Regions from separate parts of the Nonomuraea sp. NPDC050663 genome, predicted to be linked through region 3. Evidence: riboswitches for the same ligand, from Rfam matches in the RefSeq annotation. Region 3 holds a riboswitch; each other region holds the start of a gene.
What was found. Region 3 has a riboswitch for cyclic di-AMP ahead of ACIBH1_RS22705 (CHAP domain-containing protein). Riboswitches for the same ligand answer to the same signal wherever they lie in the genome.
Positions count from the first base shown of each region.

Region 1: linked by a shared signal. The riboswitch ahead of ACIBH1_RS14785 (hypothetical protein) and the one ahead of ACIBH1_RS22705 (CHAP domain-containing protein) in region 3 are both predicted to bind cyclic di-AMP.
Region 2: linked by a shared signal. The riboswitch ahead of ACIBH1_RS08080 (C40 family peptidase) and the one ahead of ACIBH1_RS22705 (CHAP domain-containing protein) in region 3 are both predicted to bind cyclic di-AMP.

Region 1 is NZ_JBITGL010000004.1:319,520-326,331, forward strand. Features, by position in the region: gene ACIBH1_RS14775 (hypothetical protein) at 1-84, shown strand, start outside; gene ACIBH1_RS14780 (alpha/beta fold hydrolase) at 86-940, opposite strand; gene ACIBH1_RS14785 (hypothetical protein) at 1,039-1,893, opposite strand; cyclic di-AMP (ydaO/yuaA leader) riboswitch at 2,055-2,191, opposite strand; gene ACIBH1_RS14790 (NADP-dependent oxidoreductase) at 2,333-3,277, shown strand; gene sigJ (RNA polymerase sigma factor SigJ) at 3,283-4,215, opposite strand; gene ACIBH1_RS14800 (hypothetical protein) at 4,208-4,591, opposite strand; gene ACIBH1_RS14805 (FtsX-like permease family protein) at 4,682-6,478, opposite strand; gene ACIBH1_RS14810 (ABC transporter ATP-binding protein) at 6,483-6,812, opposite strand, start outside.
Region 2 is NZ_JBITGL010000002.1:714,602-721,413, forward strand. Features, by position in the region: gene ACIBH1_RS08065 (NYN domain-containing protein) at 1-278, shown strand, start outside; gene ACIBH1_RS08070 (NlpC/P60 family protein) at 363-1,343, shown strand; gene ACIBH1_RS08075 (alpha-amylase family glycosyl hydrolase) at 1,443-2,951, shown strand; cyclic di-AMP (ydaO/yuaA leader) riboswitch at 3,197-3,342, shown strand; gene ACIBH1_RS08080 (C40 family peptidase) at 3,392-3,925, shown strand; gene ACIBH1_RS08085 (hypothetical protein) at 4,005-4,778, shown strand; gene ACIBH1_RS08090 (M48 family metallopeptidase) at 4,775-6,097, shown strand; gene ACIBH1_RS08095 (glycosyltransferase family 4 protein) at 6,094-6,812, shown strand, end outside.
Region 3 is NZ_JBITGL010000007.1:10,489-17,300, reverse strand. Features, by position in the region: gene ACIBH1_RS22720 (DUF6716 putative glycosyltransferase) at 1-661, opposite strand, end outside; gene ACIBH1_RS22715 (hypothetical protein) at 658-1,611, opposite strand; gene ACIBH1_RS22710 (aldo/keto reductase) at 1,674-2,489, shown strand; cyclic di-AMP (ydaO/yuaA leader) riboswitch at 2,609-2,748, shown strand; gene ACIBH1_RS22705 (CHAP domain-containing protein) at 2,759-3,496, shown strand; gene ACIBH1_RS22700 (SDR family NAD(P)-dependent oxidoreductase) at 3,510-4,331, opposite strand; gene ACIBH1_RS22695 (MarR family winged helix-turn-helix transcriptional regulator) at 4,400-4,900, shown strand; gene ACIBH1_RS22690 (ABC transporter substrate-binding protein) at 5,160-6,509, shown strand; gene ACIBH1_RS22685 (carbohydrate ABC transporter permease) at 6,774-6,812, shown strand, end outside.

The DNA.
Region 1 (6,812 bases), on a different contig from region 3:
TACCTGGCCCTCGACCGCGGCCGTGCCAACCTGGCCCTCGCCCGTCACCAGCTGAAGGTGATCGAGGAGAAGCTCGAGGTCTGACCTATCCGCGGGTCAGCCGGGTGATCTCCGTGACGAACCGCTCCCAGAGCGGGCGCGGCAGGTCATGGCCCATGCCGGGGAAGGTGATCAGCCGCGCTCCCGGGACGGCGGCGGCGGTGGCCTTGCCGCCGTCCACCTGGATCAGCGGATCGGCCTCGCCGTGGAGGACGAGGGTGGGCTTGTCCACCTCGGCGAGGCGCTCGGTCCTGTCGCCGGAGGCCAGGATGGCCACGAGCTGGCGGGTGGTGCCGGCCGGGTCGTAGGCGCGGTCGTAGGCGAGGCCGGATAGCTTGACGATGCGTTCGCGGTCCGGCTCGTAGCCGGGCGATCCGATCACCGACCAGACGGCGAGCGCGCGGTCGACGGCGGTGGCGCGGTCGGGGGCCGGCGGGGAGAACAGCGCGGCGCTCGCCTCGGGGGTGGGCGGTCCCGCCTTGCCGGGCGTGGACATGATCGAGGTGAGGGAGAGCACGCGGTCGGGGTGGTTGATCGTGAGCTCCTGGGCGATCATGCCGCCCATCGAGACGCCCACCACGTGGGCGGCGGGCCAGCCCAGCGCGTCGAGCAGGCCGACGGTGTCGAGCGCCATGTCGGCGAGCAGGTACGGCGACTGCGCGTTGCCCGAGAGCGCGGCGCCCAGATCGGGGACGCCCGCTTCGTGCAGGTGGGTCGACAGGCCCACGTCGCGGTTGTCGAAGCGCACCACGTGGTGGCCCTGCTCGGCCAGCAGCTCGCAGAAGGCCTCGTCCCACATGATCATCTGGGAGCCGAGTCCCATGATGAGCAGGAGCGGGCGGTCGCCGGGGGTGCCGAAGCTGTCGTAGGCCAGTTCCAGGCCATTGGCTTTCGCGCTCATGGTCACGCGAACAGAATGTCATTCTGTTCGCACGAGGTAAAGGGGACGGCCCGCTGAAAGGGGGATTCAGCGGGACGTCCCCTTTGGTCCGTGCAGGCTCAGCGCTTGGCGAGCTTCTTGATGCGGTCGCGGCCCAGGAAGAGGCCGCCGCCCAGCACCGCCAGCCCGCCCACCAGCACGAGGCCGGCGGCGTTGGTGTCGGAGGAGCCGTCGATGTTCTCCTTGGCGGCCATGTTCGACACCGGGGGCGCCTCGGCCGAAGCCGCGGCGACGGTGGTGTCCTCGTCGGACTTCTCGGCCGGCTTGGGCGCGGCGGCCTTGGCGGCGTCGGCCTTCTTGCCCGCCTCGGCGGCGGCCTTGGCGGCGGTCTGCGCGGCGCTCAGCGGCAGCGGCTTGGCCGGGTTGCCGTCCTTGCGGCCGTAGGCGCCGGTGGAGAAGGCCACGGGGTGGTTCTTCTTGCCGGAACCGTTGCCCCACTTGGTGATGACGTACTCCACCTTCGCGTGGCCCTGGCCGCCGACACCGCTGACGGTCAGGCTGCTGGTGTTGAAGCTGCCGCCCATCAGGTAGGCGAAGGTCTTGGCGTCCAGGTCGAGCATGATGCCGCGGTTGGAGGGGGTGCCGGGGCCGCGGTCGCCGACGAAGAACGGCGCCTTCTTGCCCTTGTAGATCACGTAGCCCTCGGTCATGAGCGGCCAGCTGGGGCTCGCGGCGAGGCCCTTCTGCATGGGGTGGCCACTGGCGGGCAGGCCCGTGTCGCCGTTGCGGCCGGAGCCGTCGTCCCAGTAGTACGAGGCGGTGGTGGAGCCCTTGAGCAGCATCTGCTTCTGCTCCTGCTTGGCCACCGGAGTCATCTCGACGTCGGCGTGAGCGGGGACCGAGAGGGTCATGAGACCGGCCAGGACGCCGGAGGTGAGCAGGGTGAACGTACGCATGCCAATGCGGGGTGCCATGAAAAGCTGAATCCTTTTGTGCGGGGATGGGGAAAGGCGCCTGATCAGATGGGCGTAGCCGGGCTCTGTGCCGGACGGTCGCTACGCGAGGCGCAAAAGATCGTTAAAAGGCGGGACTCAGTTCCCGGATACCGCTGCGACTGAAAGGTGATGCACGGGCGTGTTCCTCTCCATCTCGCCTACCGGGTTAGCTGACGGGTTCGGGCGTGGAGATGCCCTACCGACTCGCTGGTCGGATTCACCCCAGATAAGTGGGTCCCCGGCTCCCGCTCGGTGCGGGACTCGGCGTCTGCCTGACTCCATGGACAGTAGGCCAAGAAACGGTCAATTGCCAAACTAATCCCATAAATCGGGCAAAAGATCTACCTCTAATGGTGATGAAATGCCAGGTCCAACCCGGCTTTCCGGCCGCTGGATCCCCTTTGTTTTCATGGGATGCATGAAAGCTGTCGCCGTGTCCCGCTTCGGGGCGAGCCCAGAACTGATGGAAGTGCCGAAGCCCGCCCCTGGCCCCGGTCAGGTCCTCGTACGGCTCAGCGGCGCCGGGCTCAACCCGTTCGACTGGAAGGTCGCCGACGGGATGCTCAAGGACTCCGCGCCCCACCACTTCCCGCTGATCATGGGCGTCGACGGCTCAGGAGTGGTCGAGGCCGTGGGCGAAGGGGTGGATGTCGTACGGCCGGGCGACGCCGTCTACGGCCAGTTCATGGACCTGGCCTCGGGCGGCGGCTCCTATGCCGAGTACGCCGTCACCAAGGCGGGCTCCGTCGCGCTCGCGCCCCGCTCCCTGCCGCTGCCGAACGCCGCCGCCGTCCCGATCGCCTCCATGACCGCCTACAACCTGGTGGACAGCGCCCGCGTCACCGCGGGCCAGAAGGTCCTGATCATCGGCGCCACCGGCGGGGTCGGCCAGGGAATCACGCAGTTCGCCTCGACCCTCGGCGCCCACGTGATCGTCACCGCGGGGGCCGACATGGCGCCCCTCATGCGGGAGTACGGCGCGGCCGAGACCGTCGACCACCTCGCGGGCCCCGTGGTCGCCTCCGTGCGCGCCCTGCACCCGGAGGGCGTCGACATCCTCTTCGACCTCGTCCAGGACGCGTCGGGCTTCGCGGCCGCCGCCGACCTCGTCAGGCCGGGAGGCGCCGCGCTGACCACCCAGGGGGTCGCGGACGTGGGCTCCCTGACGGAGCGCTCCGTCAGGGCGGTCAACTTCACCAACACCTCCAGCGCCTCGCTCCTGGAGACGCTCGCCTCGCTCATCGACGCGGGGCTGTACGGCGTGCGGATCGACGCCGAGGTGTCGCTGGAGCAGGCCCCCGCCGCCGTCACCCGCAACCGCGCGGGCGGCGCCAGGGGCAAGACGATCGTCAAGATCGCCTGAACGCCCTACTCCGGCCGCCTGGCTCCCCGGGTCCACGCGCGGAGCTTGTCGGGGTTGCGGACGGCCCACATGCGGGTCACCTGGTCGTCCGTGATCTCGAAGGCGATCACCGCCACCGTGACCCCGTCGTTCTGCGCCACCAGTCCGGGCTGCCCGTTGACCGTACTCTCCACCAGGGTCAGGCCCGGTGCGCGGCCGGCCAGCCCGAGCGCGAAACGCACCACCTGCTCGCGCCCCTCGATCGGATGGAGCGCCGCGCTGACCAGGCCGCCGCCGTCGGCGACCACGGTCGCGTCGGGGTCGAGCAGGCCGACGAGCGCCTCGATGTTCTTGGCCTCCCATGCCTGCTTGAAGTCCCTGACGACGGCGGCGCGCCGGGCCGTGGGGGCGGAGGAGGCGACCTGGGCGTCGCGCAGCCGCCGCCGCGCCGAAGTGGCCAGCTGGCGGCAGGCGGCGTCGCTGCGCCCGACGATGTCGGCGACCTCGGCGAAGGAGTAGCGGAAGACGTCGTGGAGGATGAAGGCGACCCGTTCCGCCGGGGTCATCGAGTCGAGCACGACGAGCAGGGCCATGTTGATCGACTCGTCGAGGGTGATGCGGTCGGCCGGGTCGGCGACGGTCTCGCCGGACGGCGCCCCTGTCCACTCCGCGGGCGCGGGCACCGGTTCCGGGATCCACTCCCCCACGTAGCGTTCGCGCCTGGCGCGGGCCGAGCCGAGCATGTCGAGGCAGATCCGCCCCGCGACCTTCATCAGCCAGGCGCCCGGAGTCCCGATGGCCTCGCGTTTGTCCTCGGGCAGGGCGTACCAGCGGATGTAGGTCTCCTGGACGACGTCCTCCGCGTCGGCCAGCGAGCCGAGCAGCCGGTAGGCGAGGTTGGTGAGCTGGCGCCGCTCGGCGATGATCGGGTCGTACGGGGTGTTCGTCGGCTCAGCCACGCGACGCCGCCGGGGTGCGCACGTCGGCGGCGGGAGCCGCGGCGGACTGCTCACGCCTCGGCCACAGCCGGCTGGCCTGCACGAGGCTGACGCCGAACAGCAGCACGCCCAGGGGGACGTGGACGGCCGTCGCGCCCGCGAGACCCAGCGCCACCTGCGCCGACACGATCAGCAGGAAGCCGGTCGCGTGCATGATCGGCTTGGGCGAGCCGCCACCGGGACGCCATGCCAGGACCGCGGCGACGACGTGCACGACGGCCACGACGAACACCGTGTACGACGACATGCTGTGCAGGGTGTGCCCGTGGGGGGTGGTGAGCAGCAGGCCCGCGGTGATCGGCGCGGCGAAGAGGGCCAGGGTCTGCAGAACGATCACGATTCGCAACATCACAGGTGACTCCGTATCCGGGTGTGGACCGTCATCCATACGACGACGCTGCCGCCCGGAATGTGAGGTGTGATCCGTTCAGCCGCGCAGGGATTCTGCCACGGGACGCCGCGATCCGAGGAGAGCGGGGACGCTGGTGAGCAGCGCCACCGCGAGCACGGCCGCCGCCACCAGCGCGAACAGCACGGGGATCGAGGGCAGCGTGACCCTGGCGCCGTCGCCTCCGGTGATCAGATTGATCATGCCGAAGAGGGCGAACCCTCCGGGGAAGACCCCCAGCGCCGCCCCCACGAGAGCCGGGAGCACCTGCGCCGCCGCCATCGCCGTACTGACGTCGCGCGGAGTCGCGCCCAGCGCGCGGGCCAGGGCCGAGGAGCGGCGGTTGTCGAGGACGGTCGCCCAGGTGATGACGAGCGCGTTGACGGCCGCCAGGCCGAGCAGGACGACCGTCCACACCAGCAGCACCTCGCGCAGCACCTCCACCTGCGCCTGGCCGTACGCCGGCGTGCCGGACCGCGAGGAAAGGAAGGCGTTGAGCACCAGCAGGACGAACAGGCCGCTGACGGTGACCGCGATGCTGACCGCGCCGAGGACGACCCGCCGGGGACGGCGGGCGGCGACGCGGACGGCCAGCAGCAACGAGGCGGGCAGCCGCGCCGAGACGGCGATCAGCCAGCCGACGCGGCGCGGCGCGCGCGGCGCGTCGGCCAGCGCCCCGACCGTGCTGGACCGGGCGGCGCGCAGCGCCGGAACCCCGGTGGCGACCACGGCGACTCCGAGCGCGGCCGCGATCACCCAGGCCGCCGTCGCCAGGGTCGGCGCCGGCGCTGACGCCTGGCCGAGCAGCCCGGCACCCGGCCCGGTGAGCAGGGGCGCGGCCAGAGTCCCCAGCGCCAGCCCGCCCGCCGCCGCGACCAGGGCCACCAGGAGGTACTCGGCGAGCATCACGGCGGCCACCAGCCCCGGCGTGCCGCCGACCGCCTTCAGCAGCCCGACCCGCCTGGTCTGGTCGGCGATCCGCCCGCCGACCAGCACCGCCAGGCCCGCCACCGCGAGCAGCCCGAGCAGCCAGGCGCCGATCAGCAGCAGGATCTGGGAGTCACGCGCCAGCTCGGTGGCCTCCTCCTGGACGGTCTGCCACGTATGCGTGATCACGGACGGATGGGCGTCGGCGAAGCTCCAGGCCTGGGCCGGGTCCGACAACCTCAGGTTCAGCACGTAGGACACGTCGTCGCTCAGGGCGCGCGTGTCGGCCTCGGTGAGCCAGACCAGCCCGGGGTCGCGCAGCAGGTCGGCGGGCAGGTTCGTGCCCGCGGGCACCTCGCCGCTGGCGCAGCCGACCGCGACGTAGCAGGAGCCGCCTGGATAGGGCGCCGTGGCGGCGGTGACCGCGAGGCCGGCCACCACGAACGAGCGCCCGCCGAGGGTGACCTGATCGCCGACGTCGACGCCCAGCGCGCGGGCGAAGGCCGCTTCGAGCACCGCCCCGCCGTCGCCGGCCCACCGGCCCTCGACCACCGCGGGCCGGTCGACCGCCGCCGACGCGGTGTCGCGCCCGACGACCTGCACGTCGGAGGTGCGTCCCGCCGCCTGGAGCTCGGACGGCACGACGGGGTAGGGCCCGCTGTGCCCGGAGACGCCGCTCGCCGTCGCCAGCTTCTCGAGCGTGGCGAGTTCCGCGGTGGCGACCACGTCGGGCCCGGCGGTCGCCTCCCTGGTGCTCTGGTACGGCCCTGCGGCGGCGTCACGCAGGACCAGCCCGAGCGTCAGCGTGGTGGTCGCCGCCAGGATGGCCAGCAGCAGGAGCACGGTCTCGACACGCCGCCGCCGCAGGTCGCGTACGGCCAGGCGGGCCACGAGCACGAAGCGGCCCATCGCCTCAGTCCTCCAGCCCGGCGAAGGCGCCGAGCCTGCCCGTGGTGCCGCCGGTCAGCCTGGTCTCGTCGACGAACACCCCGTCGCGCATCGTGATCAGGCGGTCGGCGGTCGCGGCGATCCGCGCGTCGTGCGTGACGATGACCATCGTGTGCCCCGCCCCGTGCAGGCTGTCGAACAGCTGGAGCACCTCCAGGGTGGCGGCGCTGTCCAGGTTGCCCGTCGGCTCGTCGGCGAGCACCAGCGACGGCTCGTTGACCAGGGCGCGCGCGACCGCGACCCGCTGCCGCTGGCCGCCGGAGAGCGCGGAGGGCAGGAAACGCGCCCGGTCGGC
Region 2 (6,812 bases), on a different contig from region 3:
GCCTGGTCGCGCAGACGCGCATCGAGGTCACCGTGGTCTTCGACGGCGCCGAGCTCAACTCGCACGTCGCGGTCAACGCGCCGCGCGGCGTCCGGGTGATCTTCAGCCCGCCCGGCCAGATCGCCGACGACATGATCCGCCAGCTCGTGCGGGCCGAACCGGCCGGCCGGGCCGTGGCCGTGGTCTCCTCCGACCGCGAGGTGGCCGATTCGGTGCGGAAAATGTCAGCCAGACCCGTTTCGTCGGCATTGCTGCTGCGCAGGCTCGGACGGGCTTAGGTTACAAATCGGGCGAAGGTGGGTTTTCCCATCCGCCACTTCTGTACTATTTCGCCCCAGGCGTGATCACTGGGAGGCGAAGCTGTGAGGTTGGGCCGGGTGCCGCTGGCCGCCGCGTTGGCGGCGGGGGTGTTGCTGATGCATCCCGGTGGGGCCATGGCCGATCCCAGACCCACGATCAAACAGGCCAAGGCCCGCCTGGAGAAGCTGAACGACAAGGCCGACAAGGTCGTGGACCGCTACAACAAGGCCGCTGAGGAGTACCGTACGGCCCGCGGCCGCTACACCAAGCTCAACGGCACCTACAAGGAGAAGCTGGCCACCGTCGCCGGGCTGCGCGGCCAGGTCACCCAGATGGCCGCCGACACCTACCGGATGGGCACCACGGTCGTCTCCTGGCCCGCCATGATGGGCGGCGACGACCCCACGCTCCTGCTCAACGGCATGGCCTTGTCCAGCCAGATCACCGGCGAGCGCGCCCAGCGCCTGCAGCAGTTCGACGCGGAGAACCGCGGGCTCAAGGCCAAGCGTGACGCGGCCCAGGCCGCCCTCGCCGAGGCCGACAAGCACCGTGACAGCACCGCCGCCGAGCGCGCCGAGGTGCTCAAGCTCATCAAGCAGCAGAAGGCCCTGCTCGTGCGGCTCGGCGCCTACCGGGTCGGCGACCCCAACAGCGCCGGCATCAAGTACACCGGCCCCGCCACCGGCAACGCCGCCGCCGCCCTGTCCTTCGCCTACGCCCAGGTCGGCAAGCCCTACCAGTTCGGCGGCACCGGCCCGGGCGGCTACGACTGCTCGGGGCTCACCCAGGCCTCCTGGCGCCAGGGCGGCGTCGACCTGCCCCGCACCACCTGGGACCAGTGGAACTGGGGCAAGACCAACAACCGCATGGTCGACCTGAACTCCCTGCAGCCCGGCGACCTCATCTTCAGCGAGGGACTCGGCCACGTCAGCCTCTACGCGGGCGACGGGAAGATCGTCCACGCGCCGCAGACCGGTGACGTGGTCAAGGTCGTGTCCCTGTCCGACTACGGCAGACCGCTCGTCGGAGCCGTACGGCCGTAGCGGGCCCGCACGATCGACATCCCCTCGGCCGACCGGTTACAGCGGGCCTCGTCGGGGGATGCTGGCGGGATATGTCCCCCTTTGATCGCGAGGCCACCCATGACCGACTGGCTGCGTGACGCAGTGCTGTACCAGATCTACCCCCAGAGCTTCGCCGACGGCAACGGCGATGGCATCGGCGACCTGGCGGGCCTGGAATCCCGCCTGGAGTACCTCGCCTGGCTCGGCGTCGACGCCGTCTGGCTCAACCCCTGCTTCGACTCCCCGATGGGCGACGCGGGCTACGACGTGCGCGACTACCGCATCGTCGACCGCAGGTACGGCACGCAGGACGACATGGTCAGGCTCGTCGAGTCCGCCAGGAGCAAGGGCATCCGCGTCCTGCTCGACCTCGTCGCCGGGCACACCTCCGACCAGCACGCGTGGTTCCGCGCCGCCGCGGACGACCCCACGGACGACCGCTACATCTGGTCGGAGAGCCAGGTCGCCGGATTCGTGCCCTCGCCCGGCAGCCGTCCCGGCTCCTACCTGCCCAACTTCTTCTCCTTCCAGCCCGCGCTGAACTTCGGCTACGCCCGCACCGACCCCGCCGAGCCCTGGCGGCAGCCGGTCGACGCCGAGGGCCCCAGGCGCAACCGGCAGGAACTGCGCGACATCATGACCCACTGGATCGACCTCGGCGTGTCGGGCTTCCGGGTGGACATGGCCGCCTCGCTGGTCAAGGACGACCCCGACCGCGTCGAGACCGCCAAGCTCTGGCGCGAGCTGCGGGGCTGGATCGACCGGCGGCACCCGGAGGCGGTCCTGCTCAGCGAGTGGAGCGACCCCAAGGTCGCCGTGCCCGGCGGCTTCCACGCCGACTTCTTCCTGCACTTCTCCGGCATGGCCTTCCGCTCGCTCTGGGACAACGGCGCCGTCAAGACCCGCTGGGCGAAGGTCGAGTCGTGCTTCTTCGACGCGGCCGGTCTCGGCTCGCCCGAGGACTTCCTGGCGGAGTGGCGCGAGGCCGTCGAGGTCATCGGGGGCAGCGGGCACATCTCGCTGCCGACCTCCAACCACGACTGGCCGCGCCTGGCCAGCGGCGCCCGCACGGCGGAGCAGCTGCGCGCCGCCTACACCTTCCTGCTGACCTGGCCGACGCTGCCGGCGATCTACTACGGCGACGAGATCGGCATGCGCTACGTGCCCGGCCTGCCGGACCTCGAGGGCAGCCAGATCACCCCCGACTACAACCGGGCGGGCTCGCGCACCCCGATGCAGTGGGACAAGGCCGACCCGGCCGTCACCTACCTGCCCGCCGACCCCTCGCCCGACCGCCCCAACGTGGCCGACCAGCGCGCCGACCCGGGCTCGCTGCTGCACACCGTGCGCGACCTGATCGCCCTGCGACGCGCCAACCCGGAGCTGGGCACCTCGGGAGAGGTCGAGGTGCTGCACGCCGGATACCCGCTCGTCTACCGCCGGGGCAGGTTCCTGATCGCCGTCAATCCGGGGGCCGCTCCCGCCGCCGCGCCGATCGATCCGCCTCAGGGGCGGCTGATCTTCGGATCGGGCGCGGAGGGGGCGCGGCTCGACGGCTTCGGCTACGCGATCTACGAACTGGTGTGACATATGTGACAGGAGTGACTTGACCGTCGCTGTGAGGAGGCGACTGTGACGAGGCTCACATCTTGGTAACGTTCCACGGATTTATCAGGAGTTGACGCCCTGACTGTTAGGCGTCGAAATTCTGACTCTTTACGTTCGCTTTGCCCTGCCCTCACGACCCGAGTACCTTCTGGCCTCGCGGCGCTCAAGCCATGTCGTCGCATTTCACGCATCGGCCGCCCCAATGCCGCCGATCTGGACAGATAGAGATCCGCTTGCCGAATCCGCGCAGCCAGGAGGCGCGGAACCGGGGACCCAAGGTACTGGGGTGAGTCGGCGCGTCACCGTGCCGTAGGGCGACTTCCACGCCCGAATCCGTCAGCTAACCCGGTAGGCGTTCGTGGAAGTCCCAAGGAGACACACTGTCTACCCGTCGAATCCCCCGTCTGTCGTGCCTTGCCATGGGTGGAGTCGTCCTGACCACAGGACTGGCCGTCACCCACACCGCTCCCGCCGCCGCCTCCACGCGGCCGGTTCAGGTGCAGGCAGTGCCGGCAGGCACCCAGGCCGTCACCACCGCCAAGACCGCCAAGGTCACGATGAGCGCGCGTGCGGCCAGGGCCGCCAGGCAGAAGGTGAGGGCCTCCAAGGCCGTCGCCACCGCCAAGGCCCAGCTGGGTGACCCGTACCGCTACGGCGGCACCGGTCCCGGCTCGTTCGATTGCTCCGGCCTCGTCCAGTTCTCCTGGAGGAAGGCCGGGGTGAAGATCCCCCGCGTGACGCACAGCCAGTACGCGCGCATCCGCACGAAGGTGTCGTGGCGCAACCTGCGCCCCGGCGACCTGATGTTCTTCAGCGGTCGCGGGCACGTGGGCATGTATGTCGGCAACGGCAGGATGATCCACTCGCCCAGCACGGGCAAGACCGTGCGCATCGAGAAGGTGGACGGCTGGCGTAAGCGGTCGTTCGCGGGCGCGGTGCGTCCGGGCGGCTGACCCCGCGCACGAAGGCCCCGGCCCTACCCAGGCCGGGGCCTTCGCGCTGTCCGGCCGCCGCCCGGATACCCTTGCGAGGGTGTCCGTCCAGGTGAGCCGCAGAGCAGCAGCGCTCGCGCTCCTCACCGTGACCGCGACGGCCGCGGCGCCCACGGGTCTGTCCCTCTACTTCCCCGACGCCGTCTTCGCCAGGGGCGAGCGCTCCACCGTGATCGGCCGGAGCGTGCCGTACGGCATGCTCGGCGATCTGGCCCGCAGGGCCGACCGGGCGGCGGTCAGGGTCGGAGCGGTTCTCGGGACGCCGGTGCGCCCCCTGATCGTCGTCCCCGCCTCCGACGCCGGGGCCGCGGCGCTGGCCCGCACCGGCGCCGTCGACGGGCTCGCCGCGCTGGCCGACCGGGGCAGGGTCATCGTCGTCCCCTCCACCTTCGCCACGCTCTCCCCGACGGGCCGCGACGTGGTGCTGGCCCACGAGCTCACCCACGTGGCCGCGGGCACCGGCCGGGCGCCGCTGTGGCTGCGGGAAGGCCTGGCCGACTACGTCGCCTACCGCGACGCGGGGCTGCCCGTGCCCGTCGCCGCCGCCGAGCTGGCGGCGGAGGTGCGCGCGGGGCACGTGCCGCACAGGCTGCCCGGCCCGGAGGCGTTCGCCCCCGGCGGGACCCGGCTGGCGCAGGCCTACCAGGAGTCGTGGCTCGCCTGCCGCATGATCGCGGCCGAGTTCGGCGAGGAACGGCTGGTGAGGCTCTACCGTGATGCCCTGGAGGGTGACGCGGATTTGTCGCCCTTCGGCGACTTCACCACCCGATGGCGCGCTTATCTGCGCGAGCAGCTCGAAGGGGGAGCGGGATGAGCGAGCGGCAGGACGCCGGGCCCGAGGCGGGCGAGGCGGCGCCAGACGGCACCGGCCTGTCCGGCGCGGGCAACACGCGGCCAGGGCTGCGGAGGGAGGCGGGCATCGCGCTGGCCGTGCTGGGCGCGGCGATCGTGGCGGTCGTCGGCTTCACCACGCCCTGGCAGCTCCTGCCGCTGACCGTGCAGCCCGACCCCGCCCGCGACTTCACCGCCGCCGAGATCGCCCGCTCCCAGGCCTTCGACGCGGCCGTCAGCACGCCCTCCTACCTCTCCCTGGGCCTGACGATCCTGTTCGCCGGGATCCTCGTCGCCACGCCCTTCGGCCGCGGGGCCCTGGCCCGCCTGAAGGGCCCCTGGTGGCTCCAGGTGCTGCTGGCCGTCCTGGTGCTCACCGCGATCGTCGAGGTCCTGCGCTGGCCCCTGGGCATGTGGTACGAAGTCCAGCTGCGCGACTTCGGCCTGTCCACGCAGAACTGGGCCTCCTGGAGCGCCGACCGGCTGAAGAACATCGCGGTGCGCGTCGTGATGCTCGGCATCATGATCGTCGTCCTGGTGGCTCTGGCCAGACGCCTGAAGCGGTGGTGGATTCCGGCCGCCGCCGGGGCGTTCGCCTTCACGCTGCTCGCCTCCTTCGTCTACCCGCTGGTCTTCGAGCCGCTCTTCAACGACTTCCGCTCGATGCCGCCGAGCAAGCTCAGGACCGACCTGCTCGCCATGGCCCAGCGCGACGGCGTGCCGGTCGAGGACGTGCTCATCGCCGACGCCTCACGCCGCACCACCGCCCTGAACGCCTACGTCTCCGGCTTCGGCGCCACGCGCCGCATCGTCGTCTACGACACGCTGCTCAAGGCCCCCGAGGACGAGGTCGAACTGGTGGTCGCCCACGAGCTGGGGCACGCCAAGACCAACGATGTGCTGCACGGCACGCTGATCGGCGGGCTGGGCGCCGCGTTCGGCGCGGGTCTGCTGTTCCTGCTCTTCCCGCTCGTACGGCGGCGCGCGGGGGTGTCGTCGATCGCCGACCCGAGGGCCGTGGGCGTGGTGATGGGCCTGATGAGCCTGGCCACCGTGCTGTCCGGCCCCGCCCAGAACGTCGTCAGCCGCCACATCGAGGCCAGGGCCGACCTCAACGCACTCGACCTGACCCGCGACCCCGCCACCTTCATCGCCATGCAGAAGCGCCTGGCGATCACCAACATCGCCGACCTGTCGCCGGATGCGCTGGAGTACGTGCTCTACGCCTCGCATCCCACCGCCCCCCAGCGCATCGCGATGGCCCGCGCCTGGGCCCTGGTGAACCGGCTCCCAGAGCCGTGACGCGGGTCCTGGTCGTCACCAACGACTTCCCGCCCCGGCCGGGCGGCATCCAGTCGTTCGTGCACGGCCTGGTCTCCAGGCTGCCGGGCGTGCTCGTCTACGCGCCGTCCTGGCCCGGTGCCGCCGACTTCGACCGGCGCCAGCCGTACCCCGTCTTCCGGCATCCCACCTCGCTCATGCTGCCCACCCGCGACGTGGGGCGCAGGGCCGCGGCGCTGGTCGAGCGGCACGACGTCGAGACGGTCGTGTTCGGCGCGGCGGCGCCGCTCGGGCTGCTCGCGCCCCGGCTGCGCGCCGCCGGGGCGCGGCGGATCGTCATGCTCACCCACGGCCACGAGGCCTCCTGGGCGGCCACGCCCGGCTTCCGCGCGGTGCTGCGCCGCATCGCGCGCGGAGCCGACGCCGTCACCTATCTGGGCGGCTACACGCGCCGCCGGCTGGAGGGGGTGATCCCTTCCGCTCTGCTCGTGCCGCTCGCGCCCGGCGTCGACCCGGGGCGCTTTCATCCCGAGGTGCCGGGAACGGTGGTCAGGCGGCGCCTGGGTCTGGGTGAGCGCCCGATCGTCGTGTGCGTCTCGCGGCTGGTGCCGCGCAAGGGGCAGGACCGGCTGATCCGCGCCTGGCCGCGGGTGCTGCGCGCGGTGCCGTCCGCCGTGCTGCTGCTCGTCGGAGAGGGGCCCTACCGGCGCCGCCTGGCCCGTCTCGGCGCGGGCCT
Region 3 (6,812 bases):
TGTGCGTCTGCCGCTCCCCCTCCAGAGCCCGCAGCTTGACCACCACCTCGAGCTCCGGCCGGGCGGCGGCGAGCTCGGCCAGCGCGAGCAGGATCCGCTCGCGCTCCTCGCGGGCCACGGGCACCTTGGCCTGCGTCGCGAAGACCACCTTGGAGGCGCTCCCTCCCTGCCCGCCGGCGGGTACGGCGGTGCGCAGGAACGGGAGCCTGGCCAGGCCCACCGATCCTCCCCCGCCCAGCCGCCGCCCGATCTCCTCGAACTCGGCCACCTCACGCCCGCTGTGCGCGACGAACAGGTCGCAGCCGCTGCGGAACAGCCAGGCCTTCTCGGTGGCGGGCACCGCGATGCCGGGCAGGCCGGTGACGAAGACCGCGCCCAGGCCCTTCAGCACCTCCGACACCAGGACGTCCACCACGGGCCCCGTGCACGCGACGAGCACCGCGTCGGGCCGCATGCGCTCGGCCGTACGCCGGAGCGAGCGCGCGGACAGCACCGGCGGTGCGGGACGCCCGCCGACGGCGGCGGCGATCTGCTCGGCGGAGGGCACGATGGGCGTACGGATCACGGCCAGCTCGGTGCGGCACCCGGACGGGAGGTCGTCGAGCAGGCTGGCCGCCCACTTGAGGTAGGAGTCCGAGTCGGCCACGGCCAGGATCTTCAACGAGCTGCTCCAGTGAGATGGGATCGGAGTGCGGGCGCGGCCCTGCTGGTCCACCAGTCGTCGGGCACGTCGACGCCCTCGACGGCGACGCCGCGCGGGCTGAGCAGCACGCGCAGGGAGCTGATGGCGGTCGAGGGCAGGCTCACGACCCGCTGGTCGGCGGCCAGACCGCGCAGGCTCAGCTCGGCGGGCACGCCGGGTTCGTGCATGGTGACGCCGGGGCGCTCGCGGATCACGGCCAGGTCGACGGGGTCCTCGCGACGGTGCGGGAAGTAGGCCAGCGGCTCCTGCTCGGCCAGGCCGGTGATCCAGCGCAGGTAGCGGTCGCGGTGCACGAGACCGTTGCGGACCAGGGAGGTGCCCAGGACGACGGTGCGCTCGGGCGGGCCCGGCTCGCGCAGCGGCTGCGCCCGCAACCAGGCGAAGTCATGCGGGACCAGGGCGAATCCGGCCTTGTGGACGGCTTGCGCGAGATCCTCGCCCGCGTCGAGCGCCGTGAAGACGGTGACGTTGCGGCGGTTGCGGCGGATCCGGTGGGCGACCAGGAGCCCGAGCGCGGCGCGCAGCCGTCCTGGTGTCGCCCTGGCCCGCAGCAGCGGCCTGACCTTCGGGTCGGCCAGCAGTTCGAGCAGGCGGATCGTGGCCAGGCCGTCGTCCACGACGACGGCTCGCGGGTCGCGCGACAGCAGCCAGCGCAGCTGCACCCTGCCGGAGAAGGCGTCGCCGACGACGCCGATGCCGCCCGGCATGCGCTCGCGCGGTTCGCCCAGCTCCAGCCCGTCGGGGAGGCCCAGCCTGAGCAGCTCCCTGCGGGTCGCCTTCAGCGCCCGCTGGCCGGCCCTGGGCACGATCAGCGTGGAGCCGCCGAGCAGCCCCGCGTGATGGGCCTCGACGGCGCAGATCATCTGGAGCGGCGACTCCACCCACGCCGTCTCCCGCTTGCTGTTCACCGCTGCCCGACAGTAGACCGCCCGGCTGAAGCCGCCGGTAACGCACGGTGAACAATGGACTCATGAACTCACTGCTGCTCAACACCGACGGTGTCCAGATACCCCAGCTCGGCTACGGCGTGTGGCAGGTGCCCGCCGGGGAGGCGGAGGAGGCGGTGAGCCTGGCCCTGCAGGCCGGCTACCGCAGCATCGACACCGCGAAGATCTACGGTAACGAGGAGGGCGTGGGCCGGGCCGTACGCTCGTCCGGGATCGCACGCGAGAAGCTCTTCATCACCACCAAGCTCTGGAACGACGAGCACCACCGGGCCGAGGAGGCGTTCGAGGAGAGCCTGACGCGGCTCGGCCTCGACCACCTCGACCTCTTCCTGATCCACTGGCCTGCGCCCTCCCAGGATCGCTATGTCGAGGCGTGGAAGGGTTTGGAGCGGCTTTACCGTTCCGGGAGGGTGCGCGCGATCGGCGTCTCCAACTTCACGATCCCCGCGCTGGAGCGGCTGATGAACGAGACGGAGATCGTGCCGTCGATCAACCAGATCGAGCTGCACCCGAACTTCCCGCAGCCGGAGCTGCGCGCCTTCCACGAGGCCAACGGCATCCTCACCGAGGCCTGGAGCCCCCTCGGCCAGGGGCGCGGCCTGCTCGACGATCCCGCGCTGGCCAAGCTCGGCGCCAAGCACGGGCGCACCCCCGCGCAGATCGTGCTCCGCTGGCACATCCAGCTCGGCAACGTCGTCATCCCCAAGTCGGTCACCCCGGCGCGGATCAAGGAGAACTTCGACGTCTTCGGCTTCATCCTCGACCCGGAGGACATGGCCGCCATCGGGGCGCTCAACACCGCGACGCGACTTGGTCCCGACCCGGCGCAATTCGGCTAAATTACGGGCATCCCGTGACCTGCGCGTTTACGGATTTGTAATCTCCTTGCCTGATGTATTACCTTTTGGGCACGTCCGGGCTACCCGGACGTTGCCTGACCACCTATTCGCAGGTCACAAGCCTGCGACCGCTGAATCCGCATCCTGCGGAACCGGGGACCCACTCAGTCCCACCGGGGCGAATGATCGGCCCTCCGATCTAGGACAGCTTCACGTCCGAGCCCGTCAGCTAACCCGGTAAGCGGTATGAAGCGAGGAGTCCCCCTTCCATGGCTAAGCACCGCCGAGTTCGTCCGACCAAGGTTCACTACATTTCCGCCGCCCTCACGGCCAGCGTCTTCGCCGCCGGCTTCGGCGTGGCCCCCGCCCACGCGGACAACGGAATCGACACCACCGACGTCGCCGCCCTCAAGGCGCTCTCGCCCAAGCTCGACCTCGGCACCGCCGCGGTGGCCTCCGGCGTCCGGGCCGCAGCCCCCGTCGAGGGCTCCCCGGGCAAGGCCGCCCCCTCCATGCCGTCCGTCACCAAGGTCCTGTCGCTGGCCAAGCAGCAGATCGGCGTCAGGGAGAACTCCAGCGGCGGCGGCACCAAGTTCCAGGACTGGTACTCCAAGTCCAAGCGCGCCGCCGAGACCGTCGCCCGCGACGGCGGCAACCGCACCGCCTACCTGAACGCCGCCTGGTGCGCGATGTTCGTCTCCTGGGTCGGCGAGCAGACCGGCGGCCGCACCACCATCGGCTGGGACGCCTACACCCCGACCTACGCCAACTGGTTCAAGGCCAACAAGCGCTGGGGCACCACCGCCAAGCCCGGCTCCGTCGTCTTCTTCTCCTGGAGCGGCAGCAAGAGCCTCGGCTCCATCCAGCACGTCGGCTTCGTCGAGAAGGACAACGGCGACGGCACCATCACCACCGTCGAGGGCAACACCGGCAACGGCAAGGTCGAGCAGCGGGTGCGCCCCAAGTCGCAGGTCGTCGGGTACGGTTACCCGTCCTACGGCAAGTAAGAGCCCCCTCCCCCTAGCGCGTGGTGTGAGCGCCTCCGTTGACATGCAGGGTCTGGCCGGTGATGTGGCGGGCCCCCGCGGAGGCGAGGAAGAACACCGTCCGCGCGAGATCGTCGGGAGTGCCCGGCCGCTTGTCGTGCGTCTCCTCGATCAGGAGCGCGCGCCGCTCATCGGTGAGGCCGTCGCGGAAGAACTCCGTCGCCTCGATGTAGCCGGGTGCGACCACGTTGCAGGTGATGCCACGCGGGCCCAGGGCCGCTGACTGGAAGGCGTTCCACGCCGCCAGGGCGGCCTTCGCGGCGCCGTAGGAGCCGCCGCGACGCTCGGCGGCGATCGAGCCGATGCTGATGACCGAGGCGCCGGGCCTCAGCCGGTGCTCGAAGGCGGCGGTGGTGAGGACGGCGGTCAGCACGTTCTGCGCCATGGCCGACTCCCACTGGTACCGCACCCCGGCCAGCCGCTCCCCCTCGGCGCCCCCGGTCCCGTCGCGGTCCGTGCCCGTCACCGCGGGCCGCGGCTCGGGCAGGCCACCGGCCGCGTTCACCAGCACGTCCAGCGCCCCGACGCGAGCCGCCAGCGCGGCCACCTGCGCGGGATCCGCGGCGTCACACACGACGCTCATCACCCGGCCGCCCGCTTGGCCACCCGCCGCGTCCCTCACCTCGTCGGCGCCCTCGCCCGTCGCGCCAAGGGCGGCCAGTTCTCCCACAGCCGCCTCCAAGCGGTCCGCCCGCCGGCCCGTGATGACCACGCGGGCCCCCTCCGCCACGAACCGGGCCGCCACCGCCCTCCCGATCCCCGTGCCGCCTCCGGTGACAAGCACCACACGCGTCATGACCCCTCCTGTATGTTTAGCCCTAAACGTAAGACGGCAACGTAACACACACCCGGAGGCCCACCCCCATGACCATCTCGCCGCGCCAGATCGCGCAGGCATGGGAGCGCGAGCGTCCCGGCACCCCCACCGGCTCGATCGAGATCGTCACCCCCATCCTGCGCCTGGCCAAGCTGTTCGCCGACGACCGCGCCCGGGTGCTGAGGCAGGCGGGCGTCGACTCGGCCACGCTCGACCTGCTGTCGACGCTGCGCCGTTCCGGCCCGCCGTACCGGCTGGGCACGCGCGAGCTGGCGGCCCGCACGCTCGTGACGGCGGGCGCGATCTCCCAGCGGGTGGCCCGCGCAGAGGAGCAGGGCCTGGTGGTCCGCACGCCCGGTGACGGGCGGCGCAGCGTCGAGGTCGCGCTGACGGCGCAGGGCCACGCGCTGGTGGAGAGCTCGGTTGACCAGGTGCTCGGCCGCGAGGCCGCGCTGGTGGCGGACCTGCCGCCCGCCGAGCGCGAGGCCCTGGTGACCTTGCTCGACGCGCTCACGCAGGGTGTACGGCGGCGCGTTGCGAGCTCATGAAACGCCCCGCGACGGTCGCTGGGGAGGTGGATTTTTCCGCCGCAGATGGGAGCGCTCCCAGCAACACCGCAGGTCAGGCTTCACCCCGCTAATCAGGGCGTGGTGACCCGCATGTAACAGTTACGTTGCGACACATTGACGCACATCCCCGACTTCCCCCACCCTTTGTGGGAGCGCTCCCAAGGACACCGCGAGGCTCGGGGATCGGTTCGCGGTGGCGCCATCCCATGAACCTGAAGTCCTATGAGAGGGGCTTGGAATGTCGAAGTCCACGCACCGCGGCACGCTTCTCGCTGCCGCGAGCCTGGCCACCTTCCTGACCGTCACCGCCTGCGGCAGCTCCGAAGCTCCGTCGACGAACGCCCAGTCCGGCGCCAGCCAGGGCGCCAGCGCCCCGGCCGAGCCGGTCACCATCACGCTGCAGACCTTCGGCGGTGGCAAGAACTTCGGGTACAGCGAGGCGGTCAAGGAGTGGAACGCCAAGAACCCGAACATCCAGATCAAGTACGACAACGTCGCCGAGAACTTCGAGAACGACTACCTGCCGCAGGTGCTGCAGTGGCTCGAGGCCGGCAGCGGCGCCGGTGACATCATCGGCATCGACGAGATGGCCATGGGCCTCATGGCCGCCCGCCCGCAGTACTTCGCCGACCTGGCCCAGTACGGCCTCGACGCCCGCAAGGCCGAGTTCCCCGAGTGGAAGTGGAACACCGGCGTCAACGCCGACGGCAAGCTCTTCGCGCTCGGCACCGACGTCGGCGGCCTGGCCATGTGCTACCGCAAGGACCTGTTCGAGAAGGCCGGCCTGCCCACCGACCGCGAAGAGGTCAGCAAGCTCTGGCCGGACTGGGCGAGCTTCATCAAGACCGGCCAGGACTTCAAGGCCAAGCTGCCGAAGGTCGGCTTCATCGACGGCCCCGTCACCGTCTTCAACGCCATCCTGACCCAGGAGGCGGGCAAGAACGGCGGGCTCTCCTACTTCGACAAGGAGAACAAGCTGGTCGTCGACACCAACCCGGCCGTCAAGTCGGCGTTCGACACCGTCCAGCAGATCAGCGAGGGCGGCCTGTCGGCCAAGCTCGAGGCCTGGAGCGACCCGTGGAACGCCGCCCAGAAGACCGGCGGCTTCGCCGCCATGGCGTGCCCGAGCTGGATGCGCGGTGTGATCTCCGGCAACTCCGGTGAGGAGAACTCCGGCAAGTGGGACGTCGCCACCATCCCCGGCGGCTCCGGCAACTGGGGCGGCTCCTGGCTCGCGGTGCCCTCGCAGAGCAAGCACCCGAAGGAGGCCGCCGAGGTCCTCAGCTTCCTGACCAGCAAGGAAGGCCAGCTGTTCGCCTACAAGGAGGCCGGCGGCACCCCGTCGACCCTCGCCGGGCAGCAGGACCCCGCCGTCGCCGACTCGGTCGACAAGTACTTCAGCGACGCCCCCGCCGGCAAGATCTTCGCCGCTTCCACCCAGTCGATCGCCCCGATCTTCTTCGGTGAGAAGCACAGCCAGGTCCGCGCCGCCGTCGAGAAGGTGATCAACGGCGCCGACCAGGGCGCGATCAAGTGGGGCGAGGCGTGGGAGAAGTTCGTGGCGGAGGGTCAGATGGCCGGCAACTGAGCCGGCCCTCGCCCCGGTGCCGCGGCCGCGGGCCGTACACCGGGGGCGAGGTGAGCGCGGCCCGCCCCTCGCGGCGGGCGGCGCTCACGACTCCTCGCGATCCGAGGGGCGGCCGGACCACGGCCGCCCTTCCCCCATGAGAGGCAGAACCTTCCTTGACCACCTTCCACACCACGACCGCCCCCATGACCTCCCGCCCGACGACCCCCGACCCGCTCCGGCCGCCGGCGGTGTCCCGATGACCACCACACCTGGCAGGCCACGATGAGCATCGACATCGACACCCGCCGCCCCGCCGGACAC